DNA from 3 places in the Hyphomicrobium album genome. Region 1 is predicted to be linked to each of the others. Evidence: predicted binding sites of a transcription regulator. Region 1 holds the regulator's gene; each other region holds the start of a gene.
The links. The regulator LexA, encoded in region 1, represses DNA repair genes until DNA is damaged. The targets are predictions, from matches to a motif close to TGTTCNNNNTGTGTTCNG.
Positions count from the first base shown of each region.

Region 1 (3,277 bases):
TGGAGGACGATGCGAGCGACGAGGTCCCGGCGGTTCAGCCACGGACGTCGCCCTCACACAGCGCGCCTCCGAAGAAGGAGCGCGAGAAGATGGAAGGCGAGCGAACTTTGTTGAAGGGCATCCTATCGAGTGAGGCCGATTTCGAGGTTATCGTGACTGGCCCGGTGGGCGTGAAGGAGATCGAACGGCTCGTCCGCAAGCTTGAGTTCGACAAGGAAATTCTGGCGGAAAAATCCACGAAACCTGGCGAATACGACGACATCTAAGCAATGAGCCCCGGCTTGTGACCGGGGCTCCTGTCTGGCGGCTAAGAACCGCCGAAAATATTCCCAGTGAGGGGGTCAATTCCGACAGCGCTTTCGCCTATTTACCAGAAGCCCACGTCATGGACCCCTCTCCCCATCCTCACTGACGGGTTCAAACCGGGAGGGCGTGGTTATCCCGCTTATCCTTCAACGCTATTGACGTCTCGGGGGCGGCATGTTTCCGGCGCCTGAAGACGTAGCATGTTAGCTCCTCTGCAAACGCGGGGAGGACATGGTTATCGCGTGGCCCACCGACAAGAACATCCCCAAGGCAAATTAGGACGTTTTCCAGCAAATACGGACAGCACCCAACCCCTCTTGCGGAACGCTTAAGGAACGGCTAGGGTACGTTCACGCTTTGTCCAGACAACCTGGAAGGAGCGCCCCGCCGGCCGAGCACCAGGAGGCTTGATGCTCACCGAAAAACAAAAAGAGCTGCTGCTCTTCATCCACGCGCGCATGCAGGACAAAGGCGTGCCGCCGTCCTTCGACGAGATGAAGGATGCACTCGACCTGAAGTCCAAGTCCGGCATCCACCGGCTGATCACGGCCCTCGTCGAGCGCGGCTTCATCCGCCGCCTTCCCCACCGGGCCCGCGCTATCGAAGTCATTCGCCTTCCCGAAAACCAGACGACCCCCGCCGTGCCCAAGCGCGCCGGCTTCCAACCGAGTGTCATCGAGGGCAGCCGCAGCCGCGAATTGTCTACGCCGCCCTCGACTATGATCGACAGCCGCACGGTGTCGGTGCCGGTCATGGGCCGCATCGCCGCCGGCACCCCGATCAGCGCCATCCAGAACCACAGCCACGACATCGCCTGCCCGCCGGACCTCCTCACCAACGGCGAGCATTTCGCCCTCGAGGTGAAGGGCGACTCGATGATCGAGGCGGGTATTCTCGACGGCGACACGGTGATCATCCGCCGCTGCGACACCGCCGAGAACGGCGACATCGTCGTCGCCCTGGTGGATCAGGAGGAGGCTACCCTCAAGCGGCTACGCAAGAAGGGCACCACCATCGCCCTCGAAGCCGCCAACCCCGAGTTCAAGACGCGCATCTTCGGCCCCGATCAGGTCGACATCCAGGGGCGCCTCGTCGGGTTGATGCGCCGCTACTGAAGGCCGGCGGTGCGCCGCCCCTCCGGGTCGAACCCGGCGGGTGCGCCGCGCCGGGCCGGCATCGACCAGGGGCGGGTGCCGCGCGTCCGGGCGACCGTTTCGACACGGATGCTGCCGTCGGCGCCGATATAGAGCGCGTGCGTGCCCTCGCGGCGCGCGGCGAAGAAATCGACAACCGTCTTGGGCGTGGCGCAGCCGCGCGGACTGACCAGGGGTGAAACGAGGATCGCCGCCCGTCGGCAGTCCTCGGCGAAGGCCGCGGGATGTCGTGCCACCGCCACGTCGAGGCCTTTCACCCGGGAGCGGCAGCCGATGCCGTCGCAGGTGAAGGCCCGCGCTTTAGCCGCCTCCTCGACGGCACCCGGTGAGCCATCGTGCTCGAGCCAGCGCTCCAGCTCGAAGTTGGCGCTGCGCGCGCCGATTGCCGACAACACGCCCCCCTCCCCGCGTACGGCGACAAGCTCCCCGTCGCTGCCGATGAGAATGTCGGGGGCCGGCAGCGTCGGTGCCAGGGCAACCCCGCCGGCGATCAGCGCCACGCCGGCGAAGCGCCAGCGCGTCTGCCACAGCATCAGCCACAAACCACCCGCCACCATCAGCAGGAACGCCAGCGTCGGCATCGCCGGAACCGGGAGCACCGCGCCCGGCAGCTCCGCCACGCGACGCGCCGTCCACACCATCGCGTCGATGCCCCAGCCCATCACCCAGAGCGGATAGGCTTCGAGCCCGAACGGCATGGCGACCAGCGCCGCCAGAGCCGCCGGCATGACCAGCAGGTTGCACACCGGCAGGGCGATGAGGTTGGCGATGACGGCGAACTGCTGGCTCTTGTGGAAGTGATAGGCGGCGAACGGCGCCACCGCGGCGCTGGCTATTAGAGTCGACAGCACGATACCGGCAAAGAACACGGCGAGCCGTCCCGCACCGCCCTCCATCAGCGACGCCCAGAGATCGCGCTGGCGCAGGGCCTCGTACACCGCGACCAGCGCCAGCACCGCGGCAAACGACATCTGGAAGCCGACGTCGAACAGGCTTTCGGGAAACGCGATGAGGATAAGCGTCGCGGCCAGCACAACGTTGCGCAAGGCAAGCGCCGGCCGGTCGAGCAGAACGGCCAGGAACATGATGCCGATCATGATCGTCGAGCGCACCGTTGCGAAGGCCGCGCCGGAGATCATCAGATACGCCAATGCGGCGATCAGCGCCGCAGCCGCGGCCCATTTCTTGATCGGATAGCGCAGCGCAATAGCTGGGAAGCACGCGAGCCCCAAGCGCACGATGAAGAACACCGAGCCCGCCATGATCGCCATGTGGAAGCCGGAGATCGACAGGATGTGCAGGATGCCGCTGTCGCGAAACGCCTCGTTCGTCGCCTCCGAGATGCCGCCGCGCTCGCCGGTGATCAGCGCCGTGGCGATGGCGCCGCGTTCTCCCGGCAGCGCCGCGGCGATGCGCGCGCCTATACCCTGGCGCAGGCGCTGCACCCAGGCCCACAGCCGCAAATCCAATGGCGGATCGCCCGCATTCGCATCGACCACCGGCGCCGACAGCGAATAGCCGACCGCGCCGATGCCCGCGAACCACGCCTGCCGCCCGAAGTCGTAGTCGCCGGGCAGCGCCGGCTCGGACGGCGGCATCAGCGTCGCGCGCAAGTGCACCGCGGTCCCTGCCGCAACCTCCGGCGTCGCGCGTGTGAGCGAGACGCGCACCCGTGCCGGCCGCGCCGCCACCGCCAGGTCGCCCAGCGCCACGACACGGAGGGTGAACCGCTGCCCACCCCCCCGCCTTGGGCTCGACCTGCTCGACCCAGCCGTGCACCTCGGCGCTGTTGATCTGCCGCTCCAGCACCGGTGCCC
Region 1 is NZ_WMBQ01000001.1:713,094-716,370, forward strand. It holds gene GIW81_RS03450 (hypothetical protein) at 1-266, shown strand, start outside; gene lexA (transcriptional repressor LexA) at 717-1,421, shown strand; gene GIW81_RS03460 (ComEC/Rec2 family competence protein) at 1,415-3,277, opposite strand, start outside.

Region 2 (3,277 bases), on a different contig from region 1:
AGCGTCGAGGAACTTGAGGCCGCCGAACTTCACGAACGGAATGTTGCGCTGGGCGAGCTCGACCTCGAGCGGGCCGGAGTGATGCGAGGCGCGGAATAAAACCGCCTGATGCTTCAGGAGCGCGCCGGCCTCGCGGTTCTCCAAGACGCGCTCGACGATGTAGCGCGCCTGGTCGGCCTCATCGCGCACGCCGACGAGGCGGGGGCGCTCGGCAGCCTCGCGGTCGGACCACAGGTTCTTGGTGAAGCGCTCGGCGGCGAGATCGATGACGCCGTTGGCGGCGGCGAGGATCGGCTGCGTCGAGCGGTAGTTGCGGTCGAGCGTGACGACCTCGGCCGGCGGGTCGAAGTGCTTGGGGAAGTCGAGGATGTTGCGCACCGTGGCGGCGCGGAAGGAATAAATCGATTGCGCGTCGTCGCCGACGACGGTGAGCCCGCGCCCGTCGCGCTTCAAGGCGAGCAGCACGGAGGACTGCAGCCGGTTGGTGTCCTGGTACTCGTCGACGAGGACGTGATCGAAGCGGCCGCCGACGTCGGCGGCGAGCGCTGGATCCCCCATCATCTGCGCCCAGTAGAGCAGTAGGTCGTCGTAATCGAGGACGTTCTGGCGCTGCTTCGCCTCGACGTAACCGGCGAACAGCTCCTTCAGCTCCTTCGCCCAGGCAGCGCACCACCGGAAGGAAGAGTTGAGCACGTCGTCGAGCGGTTGCTCGGCGTTGACGCAGCGCGAGTAGATGGCAAGGCACGTGCCTTTGGTCGGGAAGCGCGTCTCGGTTTTGGAGAAGCCGAGTGCGTGCCGCTCCAGGTTCATCAGGTCGGCGGAGTCCTCGCGGTCGTGGATGGTGAAAGCGGGATCGAGCCCGATCTGCTCGCAGTATTCGCGCAGCAAGCGGGCGCCGATGCCGTGGAACGTCCCGGCCCAGGCGAGCGCGTCGATGCTGGCGCCGTTGCCGCCCAGCACGGTGCGGGCGATCCGCTCGACGCGGCGCGACATCTCGACGGAGGCGCGGCGGGAAAACGTCATCAGCAGGATGCGGCGCGGGTCGGCACCGTTGAGGATCAGATGGGCGACGCGATGTGCCAGCGTGTTGGTCTTGCCGGAGCCGGCTCCGGCGATGATCAGCAGCGGCCCCGCGGGCGCGGTCGCGCGCGCGCCGACGCCATGCTCGACCGCGCGCCGCTGCTGCGGGTTCAGCTTGTCGAGATGGCTGGGCTTTTCGAGCTGGGCGAGGGCCATGGGGGCACTGAAGCTGATTCTCGTTTTGTTCACAAACGCGGCAAAGCTGCTTATCCGCAGCCGCGACGGCGCGGAACGCACAACGATCAGTTGCCGTTCTGCCTGAAACAAAAGGAGGAACCGATGCCCGATAAGACAATCGACTTCGATGAAAATACCGAGGTTGGCGGGTTCAATCCGGAGCGCCGCAAGGAAAAGAAGAAGGAGCAGGTCGGCCCGGCGCCAACGGACGACCCGCATGGCGACGCCGACGGCGATATCCGGCGCAAGATCGAGGAAGGTCTCACCAAGCTTCCGCCTGGTTAAAGGCGTGGCGCGGCGTCTCCCGCACGGCGCCGATGCAACCCGGGGCAGTGAGCTTGTTGTTAAGGGAGCAAGAGTGACGCTGGTCCCCATGGCAGGCAAGCTCGCCAAATACCGGTCGAAGCGCGACTTCGAGAAGACGCAGGAACCGAGCGGCGACGCCAAGGTCCGCGCGGCCGAATATCCGCGTTTCGTCATCCAGAAGCACGACGCGACGCGCCTGCACTACGACCTGCGCCTCGAGCACGATGGCGTCTTTAAGTCGTGGGCGGTGACGCGCGGCCCGTCGCTCAATCCGAAAGACAAGCGCCTGGCGGTCGAGGTGGAGGACCACCCGCTCGACTACGGCGACTTCGAGGGCACCATTCCCAAGGGTGAGTACGGCGGCGGCACGGTGATGTTGTGGGACCGCGGCTATTGGCTGCCCGAGGGCAACGAGAACGTCGACGAGGCCCTGAAGAAGGGCGAGCTGAAGTTCGTGCTCGCCGGCGGCAAGCTGCAGGGCAGCTGGGTGCTGGTGCGCATGAAGCACGACCGCGACGGCGGCAAGCGCAACAACTGGCTGCTCATCAAGCACAAGGACCAATGGTCCAACAGCGACGGCGAGGCGGCGCTGCGCAAGGACAAGTCGGTGGCCTCCGGCCGCACGATGAAGCAAATCGCCGAAGGCAAGGGCAAGGCGCCCGTTCCGTTCATGCTGGGTGGCAAGCACGCATTCAAGCCGGACGCCGTGTGGAACTCGCGCAAGAAGGGCGAGCCCTCAGCTCCACCCCCGGCTGCCAAGCGTCGCGCGCCGCGCAAGAAGCCGGCCCGCAAGGCACCCAAAGCGAAAGCTGCCAAGGAGAGCGGCCCCGACAGCGTGCTGGGGATCACCATCTCCAAGCCGGACAAGGCGCTGTGGCCGGCGCACGCCGGCGAGCCGCCCGTCACCAAGATGGATCTGGCGCGTTACCTGGAAGAGGTGAGCGACTGGATGCTCGGCCACATCGAGGGCCGCCCGTGCTCGGTAATCCGCGCGCCGGATGGTATCGAGGGGGAGACGTTCTTCCAGCGCCACGCCATGCGCGGCATGTCCGACACCATCGACCTCGTCACGGTGGAGGGCGACCGCGAGCCCTATATCGAGATCGACCGCGCCGACGGCCTGATTGCCATGGCGCAGGTCGCGGCCGTCGAATACCACCCGTGGAACTGCGCGCCGTTCAATCCCGACATTCCCGGGCGCCTTGTGTTCGATCTCGATCCGGCGCCGGATGTCGAATTCGATACGGTGATCGAGGCGGCGAAAGAGATGCGCGAGCGGCTCGAAGCGCTGGATCTCGTCGCCTTCTGCAAAACGACCGGCGGGAAGGGACTGCACGTCGTCACGCCGCTGAAGGTCGGCAAGGCGAGCAAGCTCGGATGGGACGAGGCAAAGACCTTCGCGCAGACGGTGTGCGCGCAGATGGCCGAGGACAGCCCCGAGCGCTACCTGATCAAGATGACCAAGAAGCTGCGCACCGGCCGCATCTTCCTCGACTACCTGCGCAACGACCGTTTCTCCACGGCGGTAGCGCCACTGTCGCCGCGCGCGCGTCCCGGGGCGCCGGTCTCGATGCCGCTGACCTGGAGCCAGGTGCGCGCGGGCCTCGATCCGGCGCGCTTCAATATCCGCACCGCGGCCAAGCTCATCGCCAAGAGCAAGGCGTGGGAGGACTACTGCGACAGCCAGCGGCCACTGCACAAGGCGATCGAGCGC
Region 2 is NZ_WMBQ01000002.1:1,255,830-1,259,106, forward strand. It holds gene GIW81_RS18280 (ATP-dependent helicase) at 1-1,236, opposite strand, end outside; gene GIW81_RS18285 (hypothetical protein) at 1,360-1,542, shown strand; gene ligD (non-homologous end-joining DNA ligase) at 1,631-3,277, shown strand, end outside.
Region 2: the regulator LexA is predicted to act here: its motif matches at 1,308-1,325, upstream of GIW81_RS18280 (ATP-dependent helicase).

Region 3 (3,277 bases), 100 kb from region 1:
AGCGCCTTCCTGAACCTGATGTCGTGGCTGACGATCGTCATCCTGCCGGTGGTTCTGCTGCTCTACATGCAGGTCGCGTTCCTGCCCTATCACGACGTGACGACGACGTGGATCAACCGCATCTTCCTGACGCTCGACATCGCCGGGATACTGCTGATCGGTGTGTTCCTGATGCGGGCGGAGACGTCGTTCCTGCAGGCGTTCTGGCGCTCGACCGTGGCGCACCCGGTGAGCGCGATATCTACGGCCGTGGTGCTGGCCATCGTCGCCTACCTCTCCTATTTCGCCGCGACCGTGCCGGGCGAGCCGCTCGACAAGGTCGGGCAGCGGCTCATGGCGTGGTCGAAGCCGGCCGACGGCGGCAAGGTGCAGCAGAGCGGCTTTTCGCTGCCGTTCCTCAGCGCCGGCACGGACGGCACCCTGTTCGGCATCTTCCGCCGCAACCTCGTGGTGACGGACTCCGACCTCCTGGGAGAACGCGAGCCGAGCGGCGAGAAGACGCTGCGTTTGCGCGGCCGCGACCTGCGCTACGCCAAGCTCGACCGCACGGATTTCTCCGGCGCCGACTTGACCGGCGCGGCGCTCGACGGGGCGAGCCTCGTCGGCGCCAACCTCGAGAAGGCCTCGCTCGCCTGCGCCGAGCCCGACACGGTGATGCTGAGCGACAACCGGGTGGCGGCACGCTGCGCCACCGCCCGCGGCGTCGACCTGACGCGCGCCCGCCTTGGCAACGCCCGCCTGTGGGGCGTCGACTTCAGCGGCGCCAAGCTCGACGAGGCGCAGCTCGACGGTGCCGATCTGGCCAACGCCGTGCTGACGGGCGCCAGCCTGTCGAGCGCGCACCTCGACCGGGCGGACCTGACCGGCGGCGTGCAGGCGCAGGGCGCCAACTTCCTCAACGCTTCGCTGCAAGGCGCGGATCTGACCGGCGCGCGGCTGCAACTCGCCGATTTCTCCAGCGCCGCGATGCAGGGCGCGCTGCTCGACTTCGCCCAGCTCGAAGGCGCCGTGCTGCGCGACGCCAATCTCGAGGCGGCGAGCCTGCAGCAGGCGCGGCTCATCGGCACCGACATGAGCGGGATGAAGATGGCCGGCAGCGACCTGCGCGGCGCCGTGGTCTGGATGGCGCAGGCGCCGGTGTGGGATTCGACGGGGCTCACCGATCTCAGCGAGCTTTCAGTGCGTGCCCCCGCCGATACCGAACGCGCCAGCCTGCAGGCGAGCCTGCAGCGTATGGGCGGCGACGATGAGCTGCGCCGCAAGGGCCAGGAGCTCACCGCGCAGCTTGCCGAGAAGGACGCGACCTGGTCGGGCACGCTCGACCAGCAGCGCTGGCAGAGCTGGGTGGGGGCCTCGCCGCCGCCGCCGGCGCTGACCTACAAGTCCGATCTCACCGCCTACCTGACGAAGCTGATGTGCAGCGCCCGCTGGAGCAACGGCGGCATCGCCACCGGCGTCGCCCGGCGCGCCACCGGCACCCAGTTCCGCGGTGACGTGGTCGCCGTCTACGACGGGCTCAAGGCGCCGTCCTGTGTGGCCTCGTCTCAAGCGCCCGCGAAGGTCATGCGGGACCTCTCCTCGGCCGCCGAAACCGCCCGCAACTGATCCATCCCTGTCAAATGAAGTGGCGCCTTGCCAACGCCGCCGACGCGTCCTATCTATAGAACATATAGAGAACACTGGCGGCCCGATTTGGCGTGGACAACCCGCCATCGCCCGCCGGCCGATCCCCACGATGGGGTAGGTTGCGACTGCGACTCATCGGCGGGCCTCATGGGCGGACCGGGTGAGAGATGGATTCATCGCAGCTGCCGAGGTGGCGCGCTGCAAAGACGAGGAGTGATGGCATGGCTGGTTCGGTCAACAAGGTGATCCTGGTGGGCAACCTGGGCAAGGACCCGGAGATCCGTCGCACCCAGGACGGGCGTCCGATCGCCAACCTGCGCATCGCCACCTCCGAGACGTGGCGCGACAAGTCGACGGGCGAGCGGCGCGAGAAGACCGAGTGGCACTCGGTCGTCATCTTCAACGAGAACCTCTGCAAGATCGCCGAGCAGTACCTAAAGAAGGGCGCCAAGGTGTTCATCGAGGGCCAGCTGCAGACCCGCAAGTGGCAGGGCCAGGACGGCCAGGACCGCTACTCGACCGAGGTCGTGCTGCAGGGCTTCAACGGCAACCTGACGATGCTCGACGGCCGCGCCGGTGGCAGCAGCGGCATGAGCGAGGGCGGCCAGGCGGACTACGGCGGCGACAGCAGCGGCGGCTACGAAGCGCCGGCACGTTCTCCCTCGCGCGGCGGTGGCGGCGGCGGCGGCTCGAAGGGCGGCGGCGGCTTCGACAAGCAGCTCGACGACGAGATCCCGTTCTAAGGCTCCGCTCTATCCCGCCACCTAGCGTCATGGCCGCGTTGTGGCGAAGCCATGCTCCGCATGGACGGCGGCCATCCACGCCAGCTTCAAGGTGGCCGGATTGCAGGCGCGCAGGCGTTCCGCAGCCATTGGCGGCTTCTGGTAATATCTCGTTATTACCGGCAGTTAGCGGCGCGGGCTGGCATGCAGCCTGCGTTCATTTTGAACGCGCTATCACAATTCGGTCGTCGAAGGCCCGCACAAGCGGGCTGTCACTGGGTCGGCCGCGGGCCGGCCGATCGATTTGGGGAGTAACACTATGCTCGGGCGATCCATCGTGGCGCCTCTACTCGCACTGCTCGTCATTCCGCTGGCTGCCGACGTGGCGTCGGCGCAGGGTCGTGATCGCGATCGCGGTCCGCCGGGATTCGATCGTGACCGTGGCCCTCCGGGATTCGATCGCGACCGCGGGCCTCCGGGACGTGAGCAGTGGGAGCTGCTCGGCGAGCAGGCCGTCGGCTTCGGCGTCGATCGCGATGTCATCCGCGTCGGCCGCCGCGAAGGTTTCTTCTCCAGGATCGCGCTGGAAGTCCGCGACAACGATGTCGAGATCCTCGACCTCAAGGTGTTCTTCAACCGCGGCGCGCCGCAGGACGTGCGCGTCCGCCAGGTCATTCGCCGGGGCGAGCGCACGCGGCCGATCGACCTGATCGGCCGTGATCGTCTGATCGACCGCATCGAGATCGTCTATCGCTCGAACCCGAACGTCCGCGGCCGCGCCAAGGTGGCGGTGTTCGGTCTGCGCGACATGCCTCCGCCGCCTCCGCCGCCGCCGCTGAGCTGGGTCGAGCTCGGCTGCGGCAAGGTAGGCATCAAGCCTGACCGGGATTCGATCCGCGTCGGCCGCCGCGAGGGGCGCTTCAGCGCCA
Region 3 is NZ_WMBQ01000001.1:813,684-816,960, reverse strand. It holds gene GIW81_RS03945 (pentapeptide repeat-containing protein) at 1-1,605, shown strand, start outside; gene GIW81_RS03940 (single-stranded DNA-binding protein) at 1,848-2,369, shown strand; gene GIW81_RS03935 (hypothetical protein) at 2,668-3,277, shown strand, end outside.
Region 3: the regulator LexA is predicted to act here: its motif matches at 1,662-1,679, upstream of GIW81_RS03940 (single-stranded DNA-binding protein).